Regions from separate parts of the Actinoplanes digitatis genome, predicted to be linked through region 2. Evidence: riboswitches for the same ligand, from Rfam matches in the RefSeq annotation. Region 2 holds a riboswitch; each other region holds the start of a gene.
What was found. Region 2 has a riboswitch for cyclic di-AMP ahead of BJ971_RS33015 (C40 family peptidase). Riboswitches for the same ligand answer to the same signal wherever they lie in the genome.

Region 1: it holds a riboswitch for cyclic di-AMP, as region 2 does, so the genes downstream of both, BJ971_RS37035 (coiled-coil domain-containing protein) here and BJ971_RS33015 (C40 family peptidase) in region 2, are expected to answer to the same signal.
Region 3: it holds a riboswitch for cyclic di-AMP, as region 2 does, so the genes downstream of both, BJ971_RS17865 (C40 family peptidase) here and BJ971_RS33015 (C40 family peptidase) in region 2, are expected to answer to the same signal.

The regions. Positions count from the first base shown of each region.
Region 1 is NZ_JACHNH010000001.1:8,357,206-8,364,639, reverse strand. It holds gene BJ971_RS37040 (glycoside hydrolase family 65 protein) at 1-1,683, shown strand, start outside; gene BJ971_RS37035 (coiled-coil domain-containing protein) at 1,750-2,769, opposite strand; cyclic di-AMP (ydaO/yuaA leader) riboswitch at 2,775-2,911, opposite strand; cyclic di-AMP (ydaO/yuaA leader) riboswitch at 3,193-3,342, shown strand; gene BJ971_RS37030 (coiled-coil domain-containing protein) at 3,346-4,434, shown strand; gene BJ971_RS37025 (ABC transporter ATP-binding protein) at 4,452-5,273, opposite strand; gene BJ971_RS37020 (ABC transporter permease) at 5,230-6,126, opposite strand; gene BJ971_RS37015 (TetR/AcrR family transcriptional regulator) at 6,333-6,890, shown strand; gene BJ971_RS37010 (glycoside hydrolase family 76 protein) at 6,892-7,434, opposite strand, start outside.
Region 2 is NZ_JACHNH010000001.1:7,516,965-7,524,398, forward strand. It holds gene BJ971_RS33000 (DUF6158 family protein) at 378-635, opposite strand; gene BJ971_RS33005 (hypothetical protein) at 727-1,152, shown strand; gene BJ971_RS33010 (DUF3817 domain-containing protein) at 1,170-1,496, shown strand; cyclic di-AMP (ydaO/yuaA leader) riboswitch at 1,717-1,842, shown strand; gene BJ971_RS33015 (C40 family peptidase) at 1,855-2,814, shown strand; gene BJ971_RS33020 (sigma-70 family RNA polymerase sigma factor) at 2,899-3,900, opposite strand; gene BJ971_RS33025 (SDR family NAD(P)-dependent oxidoreductase) at 4,450-5,133, shown strand; gene BJ971_RS33030 (dTMP kinase) at 5,141-5,950, opposite strand; gene BJ971_RS33035 (nucleotidyltransferase) at 6,134-6,718, shown strand; gene BJ971_RS33040 (hypothetical protein) at 6,720-6,974, shown strand; gene BJ971_RS33045 (metallophosphoesterase family protein) at 6,971-7,434, shown strand, end outside.
Region 3 is NZ_JACHNH010000001.1:4,104,820-4,112,253, forward strand. It holds gene cydC (thiol reductant ABC exporter subunit CydC) at 1-34, opposite strand, end outside; gene cydB (cytochrome d ubiquinol oxidase subunit II) at 31-1,011, opposite strand; gene BJ971_RS17850 (cytochrome ubiquinol oxidase subunit I) at 1,026-2,420, opposite strand; gene BJ971_RS17855 (BlaI/MecI/CopY family transcriptional regulator) at 2,497-2,865, shown strand; gene BJ971_RS17860 (M56 family metallopeptidase) at 2,862-3,779, shown strand; cyclic di-AMP (ydaO/yuaA leader) riboswitch at 3,916-4,050, shown strand; gene BJ971_RS17865 (C40 family peptidase) at 4,152-5,054, shown strand; gene BJ971_RS17870 (aminoglycoside phosphotransferase family protein) at 5,124-6,026, shown strand; gene BJ971_RS17875 (MarR family winged helix-turn-helix transcriptional regulator) at 6,001-6,420, opposite strand; gene BJ971_RS17880 (epoxide hydrolase family protein) at 6,483-7,434, shown strand, end outside.

The sequences.
Region 1 (7,434 bases), 840 kb from region 2:
GAGGCGCCGGGCAAGCACGCCGTCACCACCGAGGGGCACCCGGACTGGCTGCGTACCACGGTGGCCTGCAAGCTCGAGCCGGGGCAGAAGCTGCGCGTCGTCAAGCTGGCCGCGTACGGCTGGTCCAGCAACCGTTCGCTGCCCGCGGTGCGCGACCAGGTCGGCGCCGCGCTGGCCAGCGCCCGGCTGGACGGCTGGGAGGGCCTGGTCGAGGCGCAGCGCGACTACCTCGACGCGTTCTGGGACCACTCCGACGTCAAGGTCGAGGGTGACCCGGAGGTGCAGCAGGCGGTGCGCTTCGGCCTCTTCCACATGCTGCAATCCGGCGCCCGCGCCGAGCAGCGGCCGATCGGCTCCAAGGGCCTCACCGGCCCGGGCTACGACGGCCACACGTTCTGGGACGCCGAGACGTTCGTGCTGCCGGCCCTGACCTACACCCAGCCGTCCGCGGCCGCGGACGTGCTGCGCTGGCGGCACTCGACGCTGGATCTGGCCCGGGAGCGCGCGCAGACCCTCGGCCTGCAAGGCGCGGCCTTCCCGTGGCGCACCATCCGCGGGCAGGAGTGCTCGGCCTACTGGCCGGCCGGCACGGCCGGCTTCCACATCGGCGCCGACATCGCCGACGCCGTGCGCCGCTACGTCTCGGCGACCGGTGACTTCGACTTCGAGCGCGAGGTCGGCCTCGAGCTGCTGGTCGAGACCGCCCGGCTGTGGCGTTCGCTGGGCCACCACGACCGGCACGGCCGCTTCCACATCGACGGCGTCACCGGCCCGGACGAGTACACGGCCGTGGTCAACGACAACATCTACACCAACCTGATGGCGCAGCAGAACCTGTTCGCCGCGGCGGACGCGGTGAAGCGGCATCCCGACCTCGCCCGCAGGCTGGGCGTGGACGGCGAGGAGTCGGCGTCGTGGCGGGACGCGGCGGCGTCCGTGCACATCCCGTACGACCGGGAGCTCGGGGTGCATCAGCAGTCGGAGGGCTTCACCCGGCTTCAGGAGTGGGACTTCGAGAACACCCCGCCGGAGGCGTACCCGCTGCTGCTGAACTACCCGTACTTCGACCTGTACCGCAAGCAGGTGGTCAAGCAGGCCGACCTGGTCATGGCGATGTACGTGCGCGGCGACGCCTTCACGCCGGAGGAGAAGGCCCGCAACTTCGCGTACTACGACTCGCGTACCGTGCGGGACTCGTCGCTGTCGGCGTGTATCCAGGCCGTCATGGCCGCGGAGGTCGGTCACCTCGAGCTGGCCCATGACTACCTGGGCGAGGCCGCCCTGATGGACCTGCACGACCTGCACCAGAACGCCCGCGACGGCGTGCACGTGGCGTCGCTCGCCGGCTCCTGGATCGCACTGGTGGCGGGACTGGGCGGCATGCGGGACTCGGGCGGGCAGCTGTCGTTCGCGCCGCGCCTGCCGAGCCGGATCAACGCGCTGGAGTTCTCGCTGCTCTGGCGCGGTCTGCGGCTGCGGGTGGAGGTGACGGCCGACGAGGTCACCTACTCGCTGCGCAACGGCGGCGGCTCGGCCCGGCTGGACCTCCTGCACCACGGCAAGGAGGTCACGATCACCCAGGTGAAGCCGGTCGTGCTGGCCATCCCGCCGGCGCCGCCGACCGGACCGCAGCCGAACCAGCCGTTCGGTCGTGCCCCGGTCCGGCGGGCCACCGGCAGCTGACCGCCGACCTCGGCAGACAAGAAAGCCCCCGTCCGCCAGGACGGGGGCTTTCTTTTGGCGCGGGGATCAGAGCATCGACACGTGCACGTGGTCCGTGTGGTCGCTCGGTCCGGAGTATGACTTCCAGCCAGTCGCCGGGAACCAGATCTGCTTGTTCCAGATGACGTAGAGAATGCCCAGCCTGTCGGCGTTGCGCACCAGGAACGCCATCAGGTTGTTGCCGTACTCCCGGGTGTCCTGGTTGTGCCAGGGCGAGAAGCCGCTCTTCTGCAGCGACCAGTCGCAGGCCCGGCCCTTCGGATGCTCGAACGGGCCCCCGTTGCGGTGGCAGCCGACGAACCGCTTGAAGTTCGCCTTCTTCACTTCCTTGTACATGTGGAAGGTCCGCGGGGTGATGCAGCCGCTGGTCGTGGGGTCGTTAACGCTGCACGACTCGGGACTGAACTCGCCGTCGGAGTTACGCGGAGCCGCGGCGGCCACCGGCGAATTGACGAGCACGAAACCGCCGGTCACGATGTTGCCGCCGACCTTCGCCAGGGCCTTCTCCGCCGACTGCTTCTGCTTCTTCATCGCGGCGAGGTTCTGCTGCTGTGCCTTGACCTCCTGGTCGAGGCGGGCCTTGGCGGTGTTGACGTCGTCGATCGCCTGGTACAGCGCGTGCAGCTTGCCGTCGTTGAGGGCGCTGATCTCCTCGAGGGAGACCGCCTTCTTGAGGAAGCCTTCCGGGCCGTCCGTGTTCAGCAGGAAGCCCATGGTGGAGATGCCGCCGGTGCGGTACTGCTGTGCCGCGACGGCGCCGACCTCGGGAAGCATGGCGTCCCGGCGGGCCTCGGCGTCCTTGACCTTGAGGGCCAGGCCGAGCTGCGTCTTCGTCGACTTCGCGACCGCCGACTTCGCCGCGACGAAGCGTCGTCCGGTGGAGTCGAGCACTTCGTTGAGGAGCGGGTCGTCTTCGCCGTCGTCGGCGGTCGACGTCTTCTTGTCGTCCGGGTCGGCGTTTGCCGGGCCGGCGGGCACGAGCAGCATCGTGACCGCGACGAGCGGTGCCAGGGCGAGGACCAGCCACCGGCGGGGTCTTGCCGTCATTCAGAATCCTTCCGCGTGGCCGCCGACCGGGTTAGCTGACGGGTTCGGGACGGAAGCAATCCCTACCACTGTTAAGTGGATTCACCCCACTACTACGTGTGGTTCCCCGGCTCGCCTCGCGGCGATTAGGCGGTGGACTGCCGGCACCTTGGGGGCGGTGCCTTCCTTGGCAGTAACCGGCGGCCAGCTTACCCGACAACGGGCCGTCTGCCAGTCTCCACGACGGCCGTAAAAGCGTTACCCCGCAACGACTTTCCGTTACATTTCGATGGAATGGCCCAGGTGGTTAACGCCGGGCGGGCCATCGGTGTGAGTCACTGCATTCTTATCGCGCCGAAATTACGCCGAGTGGCGGCATTGTTGCCCTAAGTACGACACCTGTCGATTCCTAGCATCGATGGGTAGTGTTCGTCACGGTCTCCGCGGAGACCGTCGCCTAATCGCCGCATGGCGAGCCGGGGAACCAACCGAGTAATGGGGTGAATCGGGTCCGAGCCGCAGGCACGGACCTGTAGGGATCGCTTCCGTCCCGAACCCGTCAGCTAACCCGGTCGGCGGCCGACGGAAGGAAAGCACTTGAGGCTCAAACCTGCCCGCCGACGATTAGCGGCCGTCCTGGCCGCGCTCGTCGCCACCTCGGGGCTGGCGCTGACCGCCCCGTCCCCAGCCTCCGCCGCACCCCGCCCGCTCGCCGCGCCCGGCGACTCCGGCGACGACGGCGAGGGTGGCTCCAAGTCACTGGTGCAGCAGCTCGAGGCGGCGTCCAAGGGCTTCGTCGAGGCCAAGGAGGCCCTGGCCCGCTCCAAGACGCGCCAGCAGCAGTTGATCGCCAAGCTCAAGGAGATCGACGCCGAGCTCGGCCCCCGGCAGGCGGCGCTGGACGACATAGTCCAGCAGTCGTATCGCGTCGGGCGCCTCGGGCCGATGACCGCCCTGCTCAACGCCGACTCGACCGGCAGCATGCTGGACCGCGCGGAGATCCTCGAGACGGTCGCCGTCAAGCAGGACCGCGCGGTGCGTGATCTCAAGGACTCCCGGAGCCGGCAGGAGCGGGCGAAGGCCGAGATCGACGCCGAGATCCGCGATCAGCAGCGCCAGGTCGAGATCATGGCCAAGCGCAAGGCACAGGCGGAGGGCGCCCTCAAGGCGGCCAACGCGGCGAACGGCGTCGAGGAGGAGTCGTCGAGCGGCGCCGACTCCAGCAGCGGTGGCAGCAGCGACGGCGGCAGCAGCCTGCGGGCCGCGGCCGCGCCGCGTAACTCCGACGGGTCGCTGCCGAACCAGTCATGCAGCGTCAACGACCCGACCACGTCCGGCTGCATCACGGCGCGCACCCTGCACGCGATGAAGGAGGCGCAGAAGGACGGCTTCACCCACTTCGTCGCGTGCTTCCGCACGCAGAACAGCGGTGAGCATCCGAAGGGCCGGGCCTGCGACTTCGCCGCCGACAAGAACGGCTTCGGAGGCGTCGCCTCGGGCAGCAGCAGGACGTACGGCAACCGGCTGGCGAACTACTTCATCAACAACGCCAGCGCGCTGGGCGTGCTCTACGTGATCTGGTTCAAGCGGATCTGGCTGCCCAGCAGCGGCTGGAAGGCGTACTCGAGGGGTAACGGCGACCCCTCGAGTGATCACACGAACCACGTGCATCTCTCGATGCGCTAGCTGACAGGGTGCGGGGCCTACCGCTTGACGTAGGCCTCGTACTCCTTCAGCACGTCCTCGGTCGGGCCGTCCGCCCGGATCAGCCCCGACTCGAGCCAGATGCTGCGCTCGCAGGTGTCCCGGATCGACTGCTCGCTGTGGCTGACCAGGAAGACCGTGCCGGCCTCGGCCCGCAGGTCGCGGACCCGCTGCTCGCTGCGCCGGCGGAACTTCGCGTCACCGGTGGCCAGCGCCTCGTCGATGAGCAGCACGTCGTGCTTCTTCGCCGCCGCGATCGAGAACCGCAGCCGCGCCGACATGCCGGAGGAGTAGGTGCGCATCGGCAGCGAGCTGAAGTCGCCGCGCTCGTTGATCCCGGAGAACTCGATGATGTCCTTCACCTGGGACTTCACGTCGGCCGGTGACATGCCCATCGCCAGGCAGCCGAGCACGACGTTGCGCTCGCCCGGCAGGTCGTTCATCAGGGCCGCGTTGACGCCGAGCAGCGACGGCTGGCCGGCCGCGTAGATCGCGCCCCGCTCGACCGGGAGCAGCCCGGCGATCGCGCGCAGCAGGGTTGACTTGCCGGAGCCGTTGGTGCCGATCAGGCCGACGGCCTCGCCCTTGTACGCGACGAAGCTGACGCCCTTGATCGCGTGCACCTCGCGCAGCGTGGCCGGCTTGGTGCCGGTGACGAGCCGCTTGAAGCTCGCCAGCGGGCTGCCGGTGCCGGCCGTGGCGGCCTGGTGCACCCGGTAGACCACGTGTGCGTCGTCGACGATGACCGTCGGTTCGCGCCGGTCGGTGCTGGAGTTGTCAGCCACGGCCGTAACCCTTCTCTCCGCGCCAGAAGTAGACATAACCGCCGAGTCCGACCAGCGCGGTCCAGCCGATCGCCTGGAGCCAGAGCACCGGGGCCGAGGCCGCCAGCGTGACGTCCTCCATCAGCGCGTGCCGCATCAGCTCGATGAAGATCAGCAGCGGGTTGGCCTCGACCAGGTACAGCTTCCAGCCGCTCAGGTGATCGGAGAACTGGGTCACCGGGTAGAGCACGGCCGAGCCGTACAGCCAGATCCGCATGATGAACGGCACCAGCTGCTTGAAGTCGGCGACCTTGGAGCCCAGCCGGGCCGTACCCATGGCCAGGCCCGCGTTGAAGATCGACTGAAGCACGAAGGCCGGGATGATCAGCAGCCACTCCCAGGTGATCGGCTCGCCGAAGGCCAGCACGATGACCATGAGGACCGCCATCGAGGCGAACATGTTGCGAATCTCGACCATGGTGATGGCGAGCGGCAGGCTGGCCCGCGGGAAGTGCAGTGCCCGGATCAGGCCCATGTTGGAGCTGATCGACTGGATGCCGGACTGCACCACCGACTGGGTGAAACCGAAGACGAAGACACCGATGCAGAGGTACGCGACGAAGTTGTCGACGCCCCGCTGGGTGTTCAGGAGCACACCGAAGATCACGTAGTACACGGCCGCGTTGATCAGCGGCGTCAGCACCTGCCAGAAGGCGCCGAGTTTGGTGCGGCCCAGCGACGAGCTGACCTTGGCGTTCGCGTACGACGCGATGAAGTGCCGGTATGACCAGAGCTGCCGCGAGTAGTCGCGCAGGCTGGGCAGCTTGCCGGCGGCGCTCAGGCCGTGCGTGCGGGCCAGCTCCTTGAGCGCGAGGCCGGTGTCGGAATCGGCGACCGCCGTAGGGGGCATGGGGTGGCGCTCCGATCTTGTCGGTCCGATGGGGGCCGAGGACCTGGTTGAATCGTCCGGGGACACAGGTACAAGTGTGCGCGATGGAACGGGTTCGTATCGACGCTGGCCCGAAACTATCCGACCGGGCGCCGGAACGCAACCGTTGCGTCCTCGCGTATAGTGAGACCGTGGCAACAGCGAAACGTGCACCCGCCGGAGCGGCGGTGCTCCGCGGGGACATCACCGCGGCCATTCGGAATGCGGTCATGAACGAGCTGGCCGAGGTCGGCTACGGACGGCTCTCCATCGAGGCAGTTGCCCGCCGCGCGGGTGTCGGCAAGACGGCAATCTACCGCCGGTGGAGCAACAAGCTCGAAATGGTACTCGAGATAGTGTCCGCGGTAGCGGAGCGTAGCGTGCCCATGCCCGATACCGGAAGCTTCGCGGGCGATCTGCAACTGCTGATGTTCATCGTCAGCAAGGCGCTCGGGCACCGCATCGCGTCGCAGATCATCCCCGACCTGATGGCCGAGGCGGCACGCAACCCGAAGATCGCCGAGACGTTGCAGGGTGCGCTGCGCACCCATCAGCAGGCCGTCGGCGAGAAGATAGTCGGCCAGGCCGTCGCCCGCGGCGAACTGCCCGCGGGCACCGACCCCGACCTGGCCGTCGATCTGATGCTCGGGCCGCTGTACTGGCGGCTCGCGGTCGCCCGGACCCCCATCGACGACGACTACCTGGAGAAGCTCGGCGCCGCCGTACTGGCCGCACTGCGCGCCTGAGCTAAGGCGCCGCGTTCAGCAGATCCAGCGCGCTGTGCTGGCAGGAGTGGTTCGTGCTGACGTACGGCCCGGCCCAGTGGCTGCCGTACGCGTCGAAGCCGGTCCGGTCCCTGGCGTACGCGGAATCGGCCTGTCGCCGCAGGTAGGTGTCGTACGGCCGGCCGACCGCGGCGTTCAGCACGCCGAGCCCGCGGACGAACGCGCCCTTGAACGAGACGCCGTCACCGGAGCACTGGTCGGGCTCGTTGGGTTCGCGCAGGATGCCGCCGCTGTTGAGGTAGGTGCTCGTGGTGGCCGCGTCGGCGACCCGGCGGGCGACCGCTAGGGCGTTCGCGTCCCCGGTCAGCCGGTTGAGCTGGACCAGCGCGTTGATCAGCACGCCCTGGTTGTAGGTCCAGGTGACGTCGCCGTTGTTGCGGCAGGTGCCGAGGTTGACGCCGTCGTTCACCAGGTTCGAGCTGTTGATCATCCCGGTGCTCTGGAACCAGGCCCAGCCGGCCTGTGCGCGCCCGCGGTAGACGGAGTCGCCGGCGATCCGCTGGGA
Region 2 (7,434 bases):
GGATCCGGGACGCCCGCCCCGGCCTCGCGAGGGCGGGCGCGGGGCGCCCCGGTGACGGCTTCCCGGCATTCCGAGGGCGCGCTGATCGGCATGGTCGTGGGCCATGGAGATCAACTACCCGAATCCGGCCGCTACGAACCCCTCGCGGGCAAACAAGTGCGCCGCCCCCGGAACCCGGGAGCGGCGCAGATGAAGATGTCGGTGCGCAGGTCGCCTCTCGGCGAAAGGCTCAACGCGGCTCCAGCCGAACGGTATTCCGCGAAGGCAAAGGGTGAGGCCCGGGGACACTGATCGCACCGACATCCACCCCAACCGTCGGCGGGGTGCGGTGATTCCGGTAGCCGTTGTGACCCAGACCACACCTGCGGCGGGGCCGCTCAGAAGTCCTGGGTGAGCCGGGACGGATCGATCTCCCGGCCGGGGTGCCGGGCCAGATATTCGCTCTCCAGCTCGGCCGTGCGCCGCAGATGCGTCGACAGCGCCGCCTCTGGTGCGTGCCGCAACGCGTCGAGCCGGGTCCGGTGCAGGCTGGCCAGCTCGCGCAGGAGGTCGTCGTCGGCCAGGCCCGCGGGGTCGATGCCGGTCTCGAAGACGACGGGCTGGTCGTCACCGGGGCCGAGCCGGGCGTCCTTCATGACTCCACCTGCCTTGATTCGCCGAACGTGCCTCACGCAACCGGTTGCCCGATCATCATGCCGCGAAACCCGCGCCGGTACGCTGACCGACATGAGGAGGCTGTGGACCCCCGCGTGGATCGCGCGCCACGCCCTCGCCCTGGTGCTTGTCGCCGGATTCCTGGGCCTGGGCTGGTGGCAGTTCAGCCGGGCCACCGGCGGCAACTCGCTCAGCTGGGGCTACACCTTCGAATGGCCGGTGTTCGCCGCGTTCGTCGTCTTCCTGTGGTTCCGCGAGGTCCAGCAGGAGCGCCGCGCGGGACGCGCGCCGGAGCAGGACGCCCAGGAGCCGGAGCAGCCCGCGCAGGGCGACCAGCCGGTGACGGTGCGCCGCCCGGTCCGTGTCCCGGTGGCCGGCGCGGCACCCGCCGACGACGACCCCGAGCTGGCGGCGTACAACGAGTACCTGAGCTGGCTGGCCGCCCACCCCGGGGCCCGGCCCGGCGACTATCCCGGACGCCGCACCAAGACCAGTTGAACCAAAGGACGTGGATCGTGCAGGGAGCCCTCACCCGCTACCGGATCATCGCCTGGATCGTCGGCGTGGTCCTGATCGTGCTCGTCGTGGTCGGCATGCCGCTGAAGTACATCGGCGACGACGACACGGTGGTGGCCGCCGTCGGGCCGTTCCACGGCTTCCTCTACATGCTCTATCTCGCCGCCACGTTCGACCTGAGCCGCCGCGTGGGGTGGCCGCTGCGCCGGATGCTGCTCGTGATGCTGGCCGGCACGGTCCCGTTCTTCTCGTTCTGGGCCGAACGGGTCGTCACGCACAAGTGGGCCGTCGAGGCCGTAGACGCCCCACCCGCCATGGCGGAGTAGGCAAAAGTCACGCTGCGAATCGGCCTTGTCGCCGCCCGCTATCCGGATCATTCCGATGTTTGTGATCATTGGCGCAAGTCACTCTTCTGGCTCTTGTGTTAATGCCGAGCGCCGATAAGTTAATGCGGTTGGTCCGGTCCGCAGCCACACCCCTCGGTGGCGCCGGCCAGCGCCGTCGAATCCTCGCCGGCGGAAATGGGACGACCCCGATCCCCCAGGGTCACCGCTTCCGCCGCGACGAACCGGGGAACCACCGAGCAGCATCGGGGTGAATCCGCGCAAGCGGTAGGGCCTTCTTCCCGCCCGAATCCGTCAGCTAACCCGGTAGGCGGCCAAGCGGAAGAAAGGCCCCGTACCGTTGCCACACGCCCGAACCAGGCTCCGCGCGCTGGCGGTCGCCGTCCTGGCGATCGCGATCTCCGGCACCTCCGCGACCGCCGCACACGCGGAACCGTCGAAGGCCGAGCTCACCAAGAAGATCGATAAGGCGTCCGACCAGCTCGAGGACGTCGTCGAGTCGTACAACAAGATGAAGATCAGCCTGAAGAAGACGAAGGCTGACGAGAAGCAGCTCATCGCCTCGCTCGAGCCGGCCAAGGTGGCCCTGGTCGCGGCCAGCGCGCAGATGAAGTCCATCGCGTCGTCGGCCTACAAGACCGGCAACGTCGGCACCATGAACGTCATGCTCGAGGGATCCGACAACCTCATGGAGCGGATGAGCATCCTCGAGCAGATCTCCCGCAGCCGCAGCCGGGACGTCCAGAAATACACCGAGACGACGCAGACCTTCGCCGATCGTCAGACCGCCCTCAAGGCGACCCAGGACCGGCAGGCCGCGGAGCTCAAGGAGCTGTCGGACCGCAAGAAGAAGATCGAGGGCGACCTCAAGAAGCTCTTCGCGATGCGCACCGCCGCGTTCGGCTCGGCGACCGAGACCGGCAGCAGGTACACGGGGCCCATCCCGAACATCGCGGGCTCGGCCGGCAAGGCGGTGACGTTCGCCTTCAACGCCATCGGCGTCATGTACGACTACGGCGCCGACGGCCCGAACGGCTACGACTGCTCCGGCCTGACCTCCGCCGCCTGGCGTGCGGCCGGCAAGTCGCTGCCGCACAACGCCGCGGCGCAGTACAGCGCGACCGCCAGGATCAGCAAGTCCGACCTGAAGGCCGGCGACCTGGTGTTCTACCGCAGCCTCGGCCACGTCGGCATCTATGTCGGCGGCGGCCAGATCATCGACGCGTCCCGAGCGGGCCAGCCGGTGAAGAAGCGGTCGATCAACATCATGACCCCGTACGGCTACGGCCGGGTCACCTGAGCAAGGTCAGTCACGGCGAAAGGCCGGCGCCCCCTCGGGGGTGCCGGCCTTTTCGTTGATCGTGGGCTTGTCGTTCCTTGCGGGTTACGCGGCCTGGAGGCCCTCGGCCCGGGCCAGCTCGCGCAGCCGGCCGAGCGCCTGGATCTCGAGCTGGCGGATCCGCTCGCGGGAGAGCGAGAAGCGCGACGCCACCTCGGTCAGCGAGTGCTCGCGACCGTCCTCGAGGCCGTAGCGGGCGCGCATGATGCCCGCCGACCGGTCGTCGAGGTGGTTCAGCAGGCCCTCGATGCGCTGACGCTCCAGCGCGGTCAGGACGATCTCCTCCGGCGACGGGGCGTCGCTGTCGGCGACCAGGTCGCCGAGGTTCGTGTCGCCGTCGTCGCCCACCGGGGTGTCCAGCGAAACGGTGTCCTGTGCCCAGCGGGTCAGTTCGGTGACGCGCTCCACCGTCACGCCCAGTGCCGCGGCGACCTGCGCGGGCTCCGGGTCGGCGCCGAGCTCGCGGACGAGCTGGCGGGTGACGTTGCGCATCCGGTTGACGTCCTCGACCAGGTGCACGGGCAGGCGCACGGTGCGCTCCTGCTGGGCGATCGCCCGGCTGATCGCCTGGCGGACCCACCACGTGGCGTAGGTGGAGAACTTGTAGCCGCGCTCGTAGTCGAACTTCTCGACGGCGCGGACCAGGCCGGTGTTGCCCTCCTGGATGAGGTCGAGCATCGGCATGCCCGAGCGCACGTAGCGACGCGCGATCGACACGACGAGTCGCAGGTTCGCGCGGATGAAGAGATCCTTCGCCCGCTTGCCCTCGGTGGCCAGTCGCTCCAGTTCCTCCCGGCTCACGCCGCGACGGACCTCGCCGCTGTCGAGCAGGTGCTCGGCGTAGAGCCCGGCCTCGATTGCCTTCGAGAGGTCGACCTCCCGGGCGGCATCCAACAGCGGCGTCCGGGAGATCTCGTGCAGGTAGACTCCGACGAGGTCGCGCTCCTCGGCGACCTGGTCGGTCCGCATCACGGTGTTCTTCTCCACGTTGCCCACGGTCCCCTCGTTGCCTTCACTAACCCTGTTACGGGCAATACCTGCGTCCATCAGCCTTCCCCGTAACGTCCGCTGCTCGTGCATTGCGGTGCGGACACCTACATGAACAGAAGACGGCGTGTACTGATTCCGGCTGGTGGTTCGAAAGTGTCACGAATGTCTGAGTGTCACCTGAGAGCCGCATGCATACTTACTGAGGAAGGCCCTCTCAGAGGCATTCGGAGCCGCACCCGGCGTGGATGCGTCGATACACGCATACCCTTGCGCCTACTACATGACACCATCGGCCCCTCATTCGTCACAGCGACGGGCATCACGCGTCTCCCTGCGATGCTCGTCACTACCCAGTACGGCCGGGTAGCCAAATGGGTTCACATCCTGCATCGACAGGTTGTCGCCGGGCCTGAAGCAAATGCCACGGCAAAAGATCCCGCCGCTGCTCGGACCGGGACCAACTGCCACGATGCGCCACGACGAGCCGCAGTTCACTAGCCCGCCCGGGTGACACACGCATGGATGACGGCCGTTCGGATCGGCGCGGTGCACCCTTCGGCCCATCCTCGCGATGGTGAGCAAAAACACACGGCTAACGTGAGCCCTATGGAGCGCAGCGTGCTGGTTACGGGTGGGGTTGGCGGGCTCGGTGAGGCCGTCGTCGAGATACTGCGGGATCAGAACTGGCGGGTCGTGGCTCCCGTCCGGGCCGGCGCGGTCGGCCGGCTCGCCAAGGGCGCCGTCGGGATCGAGGCCGACCTGAGCGTGCCCGCGGACGTGCGGGCGGCCGTTGCCCTCGCGGCGGGTGAGCCGGACGCGCCGCTGCGCGCCGTGGTCAACCTGGTCGGCGGGTACGCGGGCGGCGGCCTCGTGCACGAGACGGCGATCGAGGACTTCGAGGCGGTCATCCGGGCGAACCTGCGCCCGACCTACCTGGTGACGGCGGCGGCGCTGCCGCATCTGGTTGACGCCGGCGGCGGCTCGGTGGTGTGCGTCTCGTCCCGCGCGGCCGTGGCCCCGTTCGCCGGCGCGGCCGGTTACGCGACCGCCAAGGCCGCGGTGCTGGCCTTCGCCAACGCCGTCGCGGTCGAGTACCGAAAGAGCGGTGTGCGTTGCAACACAGTGCTGCCGAGCGTGATCGATACCCCCGCAAACCGGGCCGGGCAGCCGGACGCGGACTTCTCGCGCTGGGTCGCGCCGGCCGACATCGCCCAGGTGATCGCCTTCCTGGCCGGCGACGGATCGAAGCCGACGAGCGGCGCGACGGTACCCGTCTACGGCCGAGCGTGAGCGGGCGTCAGAAGCCCTCGGCCAGCTGGTAGGTCAGCGCCGACGCCGCCGCGAGCGTCGCGCCGGCCAGGAGCAGCATGCGGCCGTGTGACACGAGCGCCGCGGCCGGACCGCGGCGCCCGACGGGTACCCGCGCCGTCGGGACCGCAACGGCCGGCGGCGGCGTGGTCAGGTAGCCGATCAGGGCCGCGCCCACCTCGGCCGGGGTGCCGTTCGCATCGATCACCACGAAGTCCGGGCGCTCCGGCAGCGCCTCGTAGGCGGCCGACGCCGCCCGCAGGTAGGCCATCTCCTCGTGGTCGTAGCCGCGCCGCTCGATCCGGTCGTACGCGATCGCCGGGTCGACCGCGAGCAGGAACGTCACGTCCGGCTTCGGGAAGACCCGGTAGGCGAGCCGGGCCCGGCGCTCGGCGCGGTTGAGCCGGCCGGGGCGGGGGGTCTTGGCGTGCGCGCGGATGCTGGCGTACTGGCAGACCGCGTACCTGTCCATGATCGAGATCTCGCCGGTGATCCGGCGGCGCAGAAGGGTCCGCAGGATGGCGAGCCAGCGCAGCACCGACTCGACGAAGAGCATGGCCCGGCGGCCGAGCAGATGCTCGCCGTCCATGCGGCCGAGGGCGACGGCGAGCCGGCCGAACCAGCGGCGTCCGCCGGCGTTGCGCCGGTAGGTCGCGGGCAGGCCGCGGGCGGCCAGCGCCGTCGCCAGCTGGTGCGCCTGGGTCGTCTTTCCGGACCCGTCGATGCCGACGAGCGCCACCGTGCGCAGACGGCCGCCGCCGGAACGGGACACCGGGAGGGAATCAAGGTCAGGGACCATACCCACCAACGGTACCTGTGGGAGTCACGGACGGTTCGGGCGTGGACGAGGCTGTCCGCGTACAAAATGGGGTCAAGCAGTTTATTTTGACCTTGGCACCGCGTGCTGCTCGGGGTGTGAGGGGTCGACCGCTCGGGTAGTCGCTGGAGTGGCAAACGCACACCGAGGACTCAGGGGGACCGCATGCCGCACCGGGTGGATGAGGGCCTGGTCAACACGCTCAAACGGGTGGCCTCTGTCCTGAAGCAGGCGGAGATCCCGTTCGCGCTCGGCGGCAGCTTCGCGGTGTACGCGCACGGCGGCCACTCCAGCGACCACGACGTCGACTTTCTGATCCGCGAGAAGGACAAGCCGCGTGCGCTCGAGGAGCTGTCCGCGGTCGGCTTCGAGGTGCAGCAGCCGCCCGAGGACTGGCTGGTCAAGGTCTACGACGAGGGCCGGATGGTGGATCTGATCTACCGGCCGGTCGAGTCGCCGGTGACCGACGCGACCCTGCGCGACACCGTGATGCGCCCCGTCGAGGCGATCAACATGCCCGTGCTCTCGGCGACCCAATTGATGATCCACAAGCTGCTCAGCTACACCCAGCATTACTGCGACTTCGCCACCGGACTGCCCGTCGCCCGCTCGCTGCGCGAGCAGATCGACTGGGACCGGGTACGCGCGGAGACCACGAGATCACCGTACGCGGAGGCGTTCCTCGTCCTGCTGGACCGCCTCGACGTGGTCGCGTTGCCGGGGGACGCCGACCTGACAGTAGGGGGATGAGATGGCACCACAGCTCGACGAATACCTGGAGGCGGAGATCCAGCGCCTGCTCACCGAGAGCGGGGCGATCGCCGAACAGGGCATCACCCTGCAACGCCGCGAACACGTGCTGGTGCTCGGCGGCGAGGTGGAGAGCGCGCGGCGCCGCGACGAGATCTGCCGGCTGATCGCCACCAGCTTCCCGGACGTGGAGATCGCCTGCGACATCGGCATCATCCGCGCCGCGGCACCCACCGAGGTGGAGGAGATTTCATGATCCGGATCGCGGCGGTGGGCGACGTCCACGTGGACAAGGACGTGCTGGGCCGCTACCGGCCCGCGCTGGAGGAGTTGCCGGGTGTCGCCGACGCGCTGCTGATCGCCGGTGACCTGACCCGGCACGGCACGGTCGAGGAGGCCCAGTGCATGGCGACGGAGTTCGGTGACCTCGGCGTGCCGGTCATCGTCGTGCTCGGCAACCACGACCACCAGAGCGACCAGGAGGCTCAGGTCACCGACGTGCTGCGGGACGCGGGCATGACCGTGCTCGAGGGCGACGGCACCGTGCTCGAACTGCACGGACACCGGCTCGGCATCGCCGGGGCCAAGGGCTTCGGCGGCGGCTTCGCCGGTGCCTGCGCGAGCTCGTTCGGCGAGCGGGAGATGAAGGACTTCGTCGGCACCACCGAGGCGAGCGCCGAGCGGCTCGGCGCCGCGCTGCGCGGACTCGACTGCGA
Region 3 (7,434 bases), 3.4 Mb from region 2:
GCAGCAGCCGCGGGTCGATCGGCCCCCGGCTCAAGACGGCACCCGCTCGCTGGCGACCCGGCGCCGGAACACCCAGTACGAGTACGCCTGGTAGACCAGCACGCCCGGTAGCACGATCACGCCGGCGACGCTGAGCAGCCGCAGGGCCGAGTCGGTCGCCGCGGCGCCGGTCATGGTCAGCGACCACGCCGGATCGAGCGTGCTGCGCAGCACCACGTCGCCGTGCGCGGTGAACACGGCGACCACCGCGCCCGCGATGCCCAGGGCGGCGCCGCCGAAGGCCGGGACCTCCGCGCCGCTGCGGGCGAGCATCGCGAGGCCCGCGCAGAGCACCGCCGCCGCGAGGGCCGGCCGCGACCCGGTGCCGAGGCCGGCCGCGCCGAGGGCCAGCGCCCCGCCGGTGGACAGGGCGACGCTCAGGCGCCGCGCGCGCTCGCGTACCGGGCCGGTGGTGCGCAGGGCGAGGAACATCGCGCCGATCAGCAGCGTCGCGAACAGGGCCGCAGCGGCACCGGCGAGCGCGGGAACGCTGAGCAGCGGCGCGGTGCTGCGGTGCAGGCCGGCGCCGGTGACCTGGCCGTCGGCGCCGAGCGCGAGTCCGTGGGTGAGTACGCCGAGCACCGCGCCCCAGAGCAGCACGATCCCGGCCGAGCTGGCGGCGAGGGCCGCGTCGCAGCGCCGCCGCCAGCGTTCGCCGTCGCCCTTGCCGCGGAACTCCAGCGCGACGCCGCGGACCGCGAGCAGCAGCAGCAGCGCGACCATCGGCAGGTACAGGCCGGAGAGCAGGGCCGCGTACCAGTCGGGGAAGGCCGCGAACGTCACGCCGATCGCGGCGACCAGCCAGACCTCGTTGCCGTCCCAGAACGGGCCGACGGTGCGGACGATCGCGCCGCGCTCGTGGTCGTCGCGGCCGGCGACCGGGCCGAGCATGCCGACGCCGAAGTCGAAGCCCTCGAGGACGAAGAACAGCACCCAGCAGAGGACCACCAGGCCGAACCAGACAGTCACCATCGTTTCGTCGCTCCTCAGTAGACCGGTGCTTCGGCGAGCGCGGCGCCGGCCGGTGCCGGGTCCGGTGCCGGGGTGAGTGGCCGCCGGGTGAGCTGCCGGACCAGGCGCAGCCAGACGACGGCGAGCGCGCCGTACACGGCGGTGAATCCGATCAGGGAGGCCAGGACCTCGGCGGCGGTCAGGCCGGGGGAGATGCCGTCGGCGACCCGGGAGATCCCGAACGCGAGCCACGGCTGGCGGGCGGTCTCGGTGAAGAGCCAGCCGAAGGTGTTGGCGGCGGTCGGCAGCAGCGGGATCAGCGGCAGGAGGCGCAGGAGCAGCCGGCCCGCCCGGCCGCGGCCGGGGGTGCGGCCGCCGCGGGTCGACCACAGGTAGAGCGCGGCGGCCGCCATGGCCAGCATGCCGACGCCGATCATGAGCCGGAAGGTCCAGAACGCGACGGGGATCATCGGCACGTAGCTGCCCGGCCCGAACTGGGCGGCGTACTGGGCCTGCAGGTCGTCGATGCCCTGTACCTCGGCGCCGGGGCCGCCCTTGGCCAGGATCGAGAGCAGCCAGGGCACCTCGATGCTGAAGAACGGCTTGCCGCCGCTGATGTCGCCGACCGCGAAGATCGAGAACGGCGCGCCGGTCGTGGTCTCGTACAGCGACTCGGCGGCGGCCATCTTCATCGGCTGCACCTCGGTGATCACCTTGCCGAGGTGGTCGCCGGTCAGGGCGGTCAGCGCGCCGCCCGCGACGGTCATCCAGGCGCCGAGGCGGGCGAGGGGGTGGAACCCGGCGTCGGACGCCGTGCGCCGCACGGCGACGGCCAGCAGCAGCGACCCGCCCACCATGATCGCCCCGGCGAGGGTGTGCGGGAACGCGGCCAGGTTGACCTTGTTGAGCAGCAGGGCGCCGAAGTCGTCGAGGCGGGCCCGCCCGGTGACCGGGTCCAGCGAGTAGGCGACCGGGTTCTGCATGAACGAGTTCGCGGCCAGGATGATGAACGCGGACAGCACCGTGCCGACGGCGACGACCACGATCGTCGCGGCGTGCAGCCGCCGCGGCAGCCGGTCCCAGCCGAAGTACCACAGGGCCAGGAACGTGGCCTCGAGGAAGAACGCGAGCATGCCCTCGACGGCGAGCGTCGGGCCGAACACGTCGCCGTAGAAGCGGGCGAAGTTGCTCCACGCCATGCCGAACTGGAACTCCTGCACGAGCCCGGTGACGACGCCGACGGCGAACGTGACGATGAGCAGCCCGCCGACGAACTTGGTGAGCCGCAGGTAGTTCTCCCGGCCGGTGCGCAGCCAGGCGATCTCCAGGCCGGCGGCGGCGCAGGCGAGGCTGATCGACAGCGGCACGAAGAAGTAGTGGTAGATCGTCACCACCGCGAACTGGAGCCGGGTCAGGTCGAGCACATCCATGGGTGATCCCCCTCTACGACGATGCGTAGTAGATACTACGGGTCGTAGTACGACGCTGTGCAGTAGAGTGGGCCGCATGGCACTGGGGGACCTGGAGCGCGAGGTCATGGCGCAGTTGTGGGACGCGTGCGCGCCGCTGACCGTGCGACAGGTGCACGACGGGCTGAGCCGCGACCGCGACCTGGCGTACACGACGGTGATGACCGTGCTGGACCGGCTCGCCAAGAAGGGCGTCGTGCTCCAGCAGCGCGCCGACCGCGCCTACCGCTACGCGCCCGCGCAGAGCCGCGAGGAGATGACGGCCGCCCTGATGCTCGACGCGCTCAGCGCCGCGCCCGACGGCGTCCGCGACGCGGCGCTCGCGCACTTCGTCGGCCGGATCGACCCGTCCGCGCTCACCGCCGCGATCGAGGCGGCGCGGAGGGACCCGGGCGCCGCCCGGTGACCGCGCTGCTGCTCGGCGCGCTCGGGCTGACCCTGTCCCTCGCCGTTCCGGGGATCCTCGCGACGGCACGCTGGCCCGACCGGGCGCCGGCCGCCGCGGTGCTGCTCTGGCAGAGCGTCACCCTCGCCGGGGTGCTCTGCGCGCTCGGCGTGGTGCTGGCCGGCCCGCAGGAGCTGGTCAGCGAGCTGGGCTCGGGGCGGATGGTGGGCGCGGCCGCGCTGATCGGCGCCCTCGCCGTCGCCGCGCTGATCATCCTGCGGCTGCTGGTCTCGCTGTTCCGGGTCGCCACCCGGGCGCGGGCCCGCCGGGCCCGGCACCGGATGCTCGTCGACCTGCTCGACACCGCCGAGCGGCACGGCGAGCTGCCGGCCGAGGTGCCCGACGGGCTGCGGGTGCTGCACGGGCCCTTGCCGGTCGCGTACTGCCTGCCGGGGCGCTCGTCGCGGGTGGTGCTCAGCAGTGGCGCGCTGCGGGTCCTGGACGCCGCGCAGGTGGGCGTCGTCATCGCGCACGAGCAGGCACACCTGCGGCACCGCCACGACGTGGTGATGGAGTCGTTCACCGCGTTCTACCGGGCAGTGCCGCGCCCGCTGCGCAGCCGCGCGCCGCTCGAGGCCGTACACCTGCTGTTGGAGATGGTCGCGGACGACGCGGCCCGGCGGCGCGGCGGCGCGGCCGCGCTGCGCACGGCCCTCGCGCTGCTCGGCGACGCGGTCAGCCCGGACGCGCCGGCCGGGGCCGGCGGGGCCGAGGCGGAGCGCCGGCGCCGGATGGACCGGCTGGCCGGCGCCGACCCGCGGTCGGCCGGCCTGACCGTCGCGGCGGCCGGCGCGGCGGCCGGGTTGCTGGTGTTACCGACAGTGATCGTGGTGCTGCCCTGGCTGGACCGGGCCTTCTCCGCGTGGCCCCTTTAAGTCTCCATTAATTACTGAGGGTCACTGGGTGTTATGCGGTGTGTGCCCTGGTAATGCCGGGTTCTCTTACCCATTGATCGGGAGTACGGTGGTGCCGGCTCGGCAGTCCCCCCTCGTCCGAACCCCCGGGCGAACTGACGGGCCACCGCCTAATCGTGTTTCACGAGCCGGGGACCCAGGAAACCGGGGTCAAGCCACAGCTCCATCGTGGCCGGGCGTGCTTCCCGCCCGAACCCGTCAGCTAACCCGGTCGGCGGATGAGGGAAGAAAGGACACTGCACCTACGTGAAACGGATTGAGGCGCGCCACGCCGCAATTCTGCGCAGCGTCGCGTGCGCCGTCGCCGCGGTCGGGATTCTTCTCGCGCCCGGGGTGGCACACGCGGTGCCGTCACCGTCGAGCATCGAAAAGCAGATCGACGAGCAGTGGAACAAGCTGGAACCGGTCATCGAGCAGTACAACAACGTGCACAATCAGCTGCTCAAGAACCGGGCACAGCTCAAGAAGATCGACAAGCGGCTCGCTCCGCTGGAGCTGCAAGTCAATCTCGCCATGTCGCAGGTGGGCGCCATGGCGGGGCAGGCCTACATGCAGGGTTCGCCCAACGCATTGAAGGCCATGATCGTCAGTGGCTCGCCGACCGGCCTGACCGAGAAGCTCACGTTCCTCGACCAGCTCGGCCGGCACCAGCGCGAGTCGGTCGCGGACGTGTCGAAGCTGCGTGACAAGCTCTCGGCCGACAGGCGTGATCTGGACACCCTGACCAATGCTGTCGCGGCGCGCGACAAGCTGCTGGGACAGCAGAAGAAGGAAATCCAGAAGAAGGTCGACGAGCTGCAGAAGCTGCGGATCAAGGCCTACGGCGCGAACGGCGGCGACGACGGTCAGTTCAAGACGGGACCCTGTCCGGTCGACTACGCCAACGACAAGGGCGGCCGGGCGGCGCAGAGGGCGTGCGACCTCATCGGCAAGCCTTACGTCTTCGGCGCCGAGGGCCCGAGCGGTTACGACTGCTCCGGCCTGACCAAGGTGGCGTGGGCGGCCGTCGGGGTGCACCTGGAGCACTACACAGGTGACCAGATCAGGGAGGGCAGATCGGTCAGCCGCAGTGATCTGCAGCCGGGCGACCTGGTCTTCTACGGCAGTCCCGTGCACCACGTGGGCATCTATGTTGGCGGCAACACCATGGTTCACGCGCCACACACCGGTGACCACGTACGCATGGCCTCGATCGACCGCGGCGGTGCCATCACCGGCATCCGACGGCCGGCCTGACCTGGGCAGCGCAGCACACGGAGAAAGCCGCCACACCCGTGGCGGCTTTTTCTGTACCACAATGATCCGATGTTTCCGGAGGGCTTCACCCGCAACGTCGCCACGGCCTGGGGCGACGCCGGCCGCGACTGGCTGGCCGGCCTGCCGGCGCTCATCGACGCCGTGGCCCGGGACTGGCGGCTGACCGTCGGCGCGCCGTACCCGCTGAGCTTCAACTGGGTGGCGCCCGTGCGCACCGCCGACGGCTCGCCGGCGGTGCTCAAGCTCGGCGTGCCGACGGCGCCCGACCTGGCGTCGGAGGCCGGTGCGCTGTCGTTCTTCGCCGGCGCGGGCGCGGCCGCGCTGCTGAACCACGACCGGGACCGCGGCGCGCTGCTGCTGGAGCGGGTGGAGCCCGGGCGCACGCTGCGCACCCTGGTCCGCGAACACGACGAGCAGGCCACGGCCGTGCTCGTCGCCATGATGCGGCGCCTGCACCGGCCCGCGCCGCCCGGGCTGCCGTGCCGGGAACTCGCCACCTACGGGGACGAGTTCGCCGCGTACCTGCGGCGTTTCCCGGGCGACGGCCCCATTCCGCGTCGCCTCGTCGAGCGGGCCGCCGGGCTCTTCGGCGAGCTGTGCGCCTCCGCGCCGCGCCGCGTCGTCCTGCACGGCGACCTGCACCACGAGAACGTGCTGGCCGGGACCCGGGAGCCGTGGCTGGCCATCGACCCGCACGGCGTGCTCGGCGATCCCGGCTACGAGATCGGCGCGGTGCTCTACAACCCGTTCGACGGCGACGAGCCCGTGCTCGACCTGCTCCCGGCGCGCGTCGAGCAGTTCGCGGACGGCCTCGCCATGCCGGTCGAGCGGGTGGTCGCCTGGGGTTTCGTGCAGGCCGTGCTCTCGGAGGTCTGGTCCGCCGGTGACGCGGCCGCGTCGCCCGGCCAGGCACGCGACGTGGCGCTCAGCCTTCAGCCGCGGCTGAGCTGACCAGGCGCAGCAGCCGCACGAACTCCCCGCGCTCGGCGGCCGACAGCGGCGCGAGCAGCTCGTCCTGGATCTCCGCGGCCCGCCGCGCCAGGGCCGCCGCGCGCCGGCGTCCCGCCGCGGTCACCGTGACGGTGTTGCGGCGCCGGTCGGCCGGGTCCGGCCGGCGCTCGACATAGCCGCCGTCGGACAGCTCGTTGAGCGCCGCGACCATGTCGCTGAAGTGGATGTCCGTGCGCCGTCCCAGGTCCGCCTGGCTGGCCGGCCCGTCGTCGATGAGCGTCGTGAGCAGCCGGTAGTGGTAGCCGCGCGCGCCGATCTCGGCGAAACGCTCGGTGACGAGGCGGTGTGCCAGCGCCGCGGTCCGGGTCAGCAGCCGGCTCGGGAGGTCGTCCATGTGTGCAGGCTAACATTTGCCATCCTAACGTTAGTCGGCCTAACGTTAGTCGCATGAACGATATTCAGCCCTTCCGGGTAGCCGTACCGCAGTCCGACCTCGACGACCTCGCCGACCGCCTCGCCCGCACCCGCTGGCCCGACGAGCTGCCCGGCGCGGGCTGGGACTACGGCATCCCGCTGTCCCGGGTCCGCGACCTGGCCGAGCACTGGCGCACCGGCTACGACTGGCGCGGGCACGAGGCGGCGCTCAACGCGTACCCGCAGTTCGTCAGCCGGATCGACGGGCAGCGGGTGCACTTCCTGCACGTGCGGTCCGCGAACCCGGACGCGCTGCCGCTCCTGCTCGTGCACGGCTGGCCCGGCTCGGTGCTGGACTTCCTCGACATGATCGAGCCGCTGACCGGCCACTTCCACCTGGTGATCCCGTCGATCCCGGGCTTCGGGTTCTCCGGCCCGACCGCGGAGCGCGGCTGGGACCAGCACCGGATCGCCCGGGCGTTCGCCGAGCTGATGACCCGGCTCGGCTACCCGCGGTTCGGCGCGCAGGGCGGCGACTGGGGCTCCGGCATCGCCCGGGCGCTGGGCACGGTCGCGCCCGAGCGGGTGGTCGGCGTCCACGTCAACTACCTGCCGCTGACCGGGCCGACCGCCGGGCTGTCCGAGTCCGACACCGAGCGCGCCGAGCGGACCGCGGCCTTCGCCGCGAACCGGCCCGGCTACCAGGTCCTGCAGGCGACCCGCCCGCAGACGATCTCGTACGCCCTCACCGACTCGCCCGTCGGCCAGCTCGCCTGGGTCGCCGAGAAGTTCACCGAGTGGGCCGACCCGGCGTCGAAGATCAGCGACGACGTCCTGCTCACCGACGTGTCGATCTACTGGCTGACCCGCACGGCCGGCTCGTCGGCCCGGCTGGGCAAGGAGAGCGGCTACGGCGTGCCCTGCCCGGTGCCGATGGGCGTCGCCGTGCTGCCGCACGACATCCTGCTGTCGGTGCGCCCGCTGGCCGAGCGCA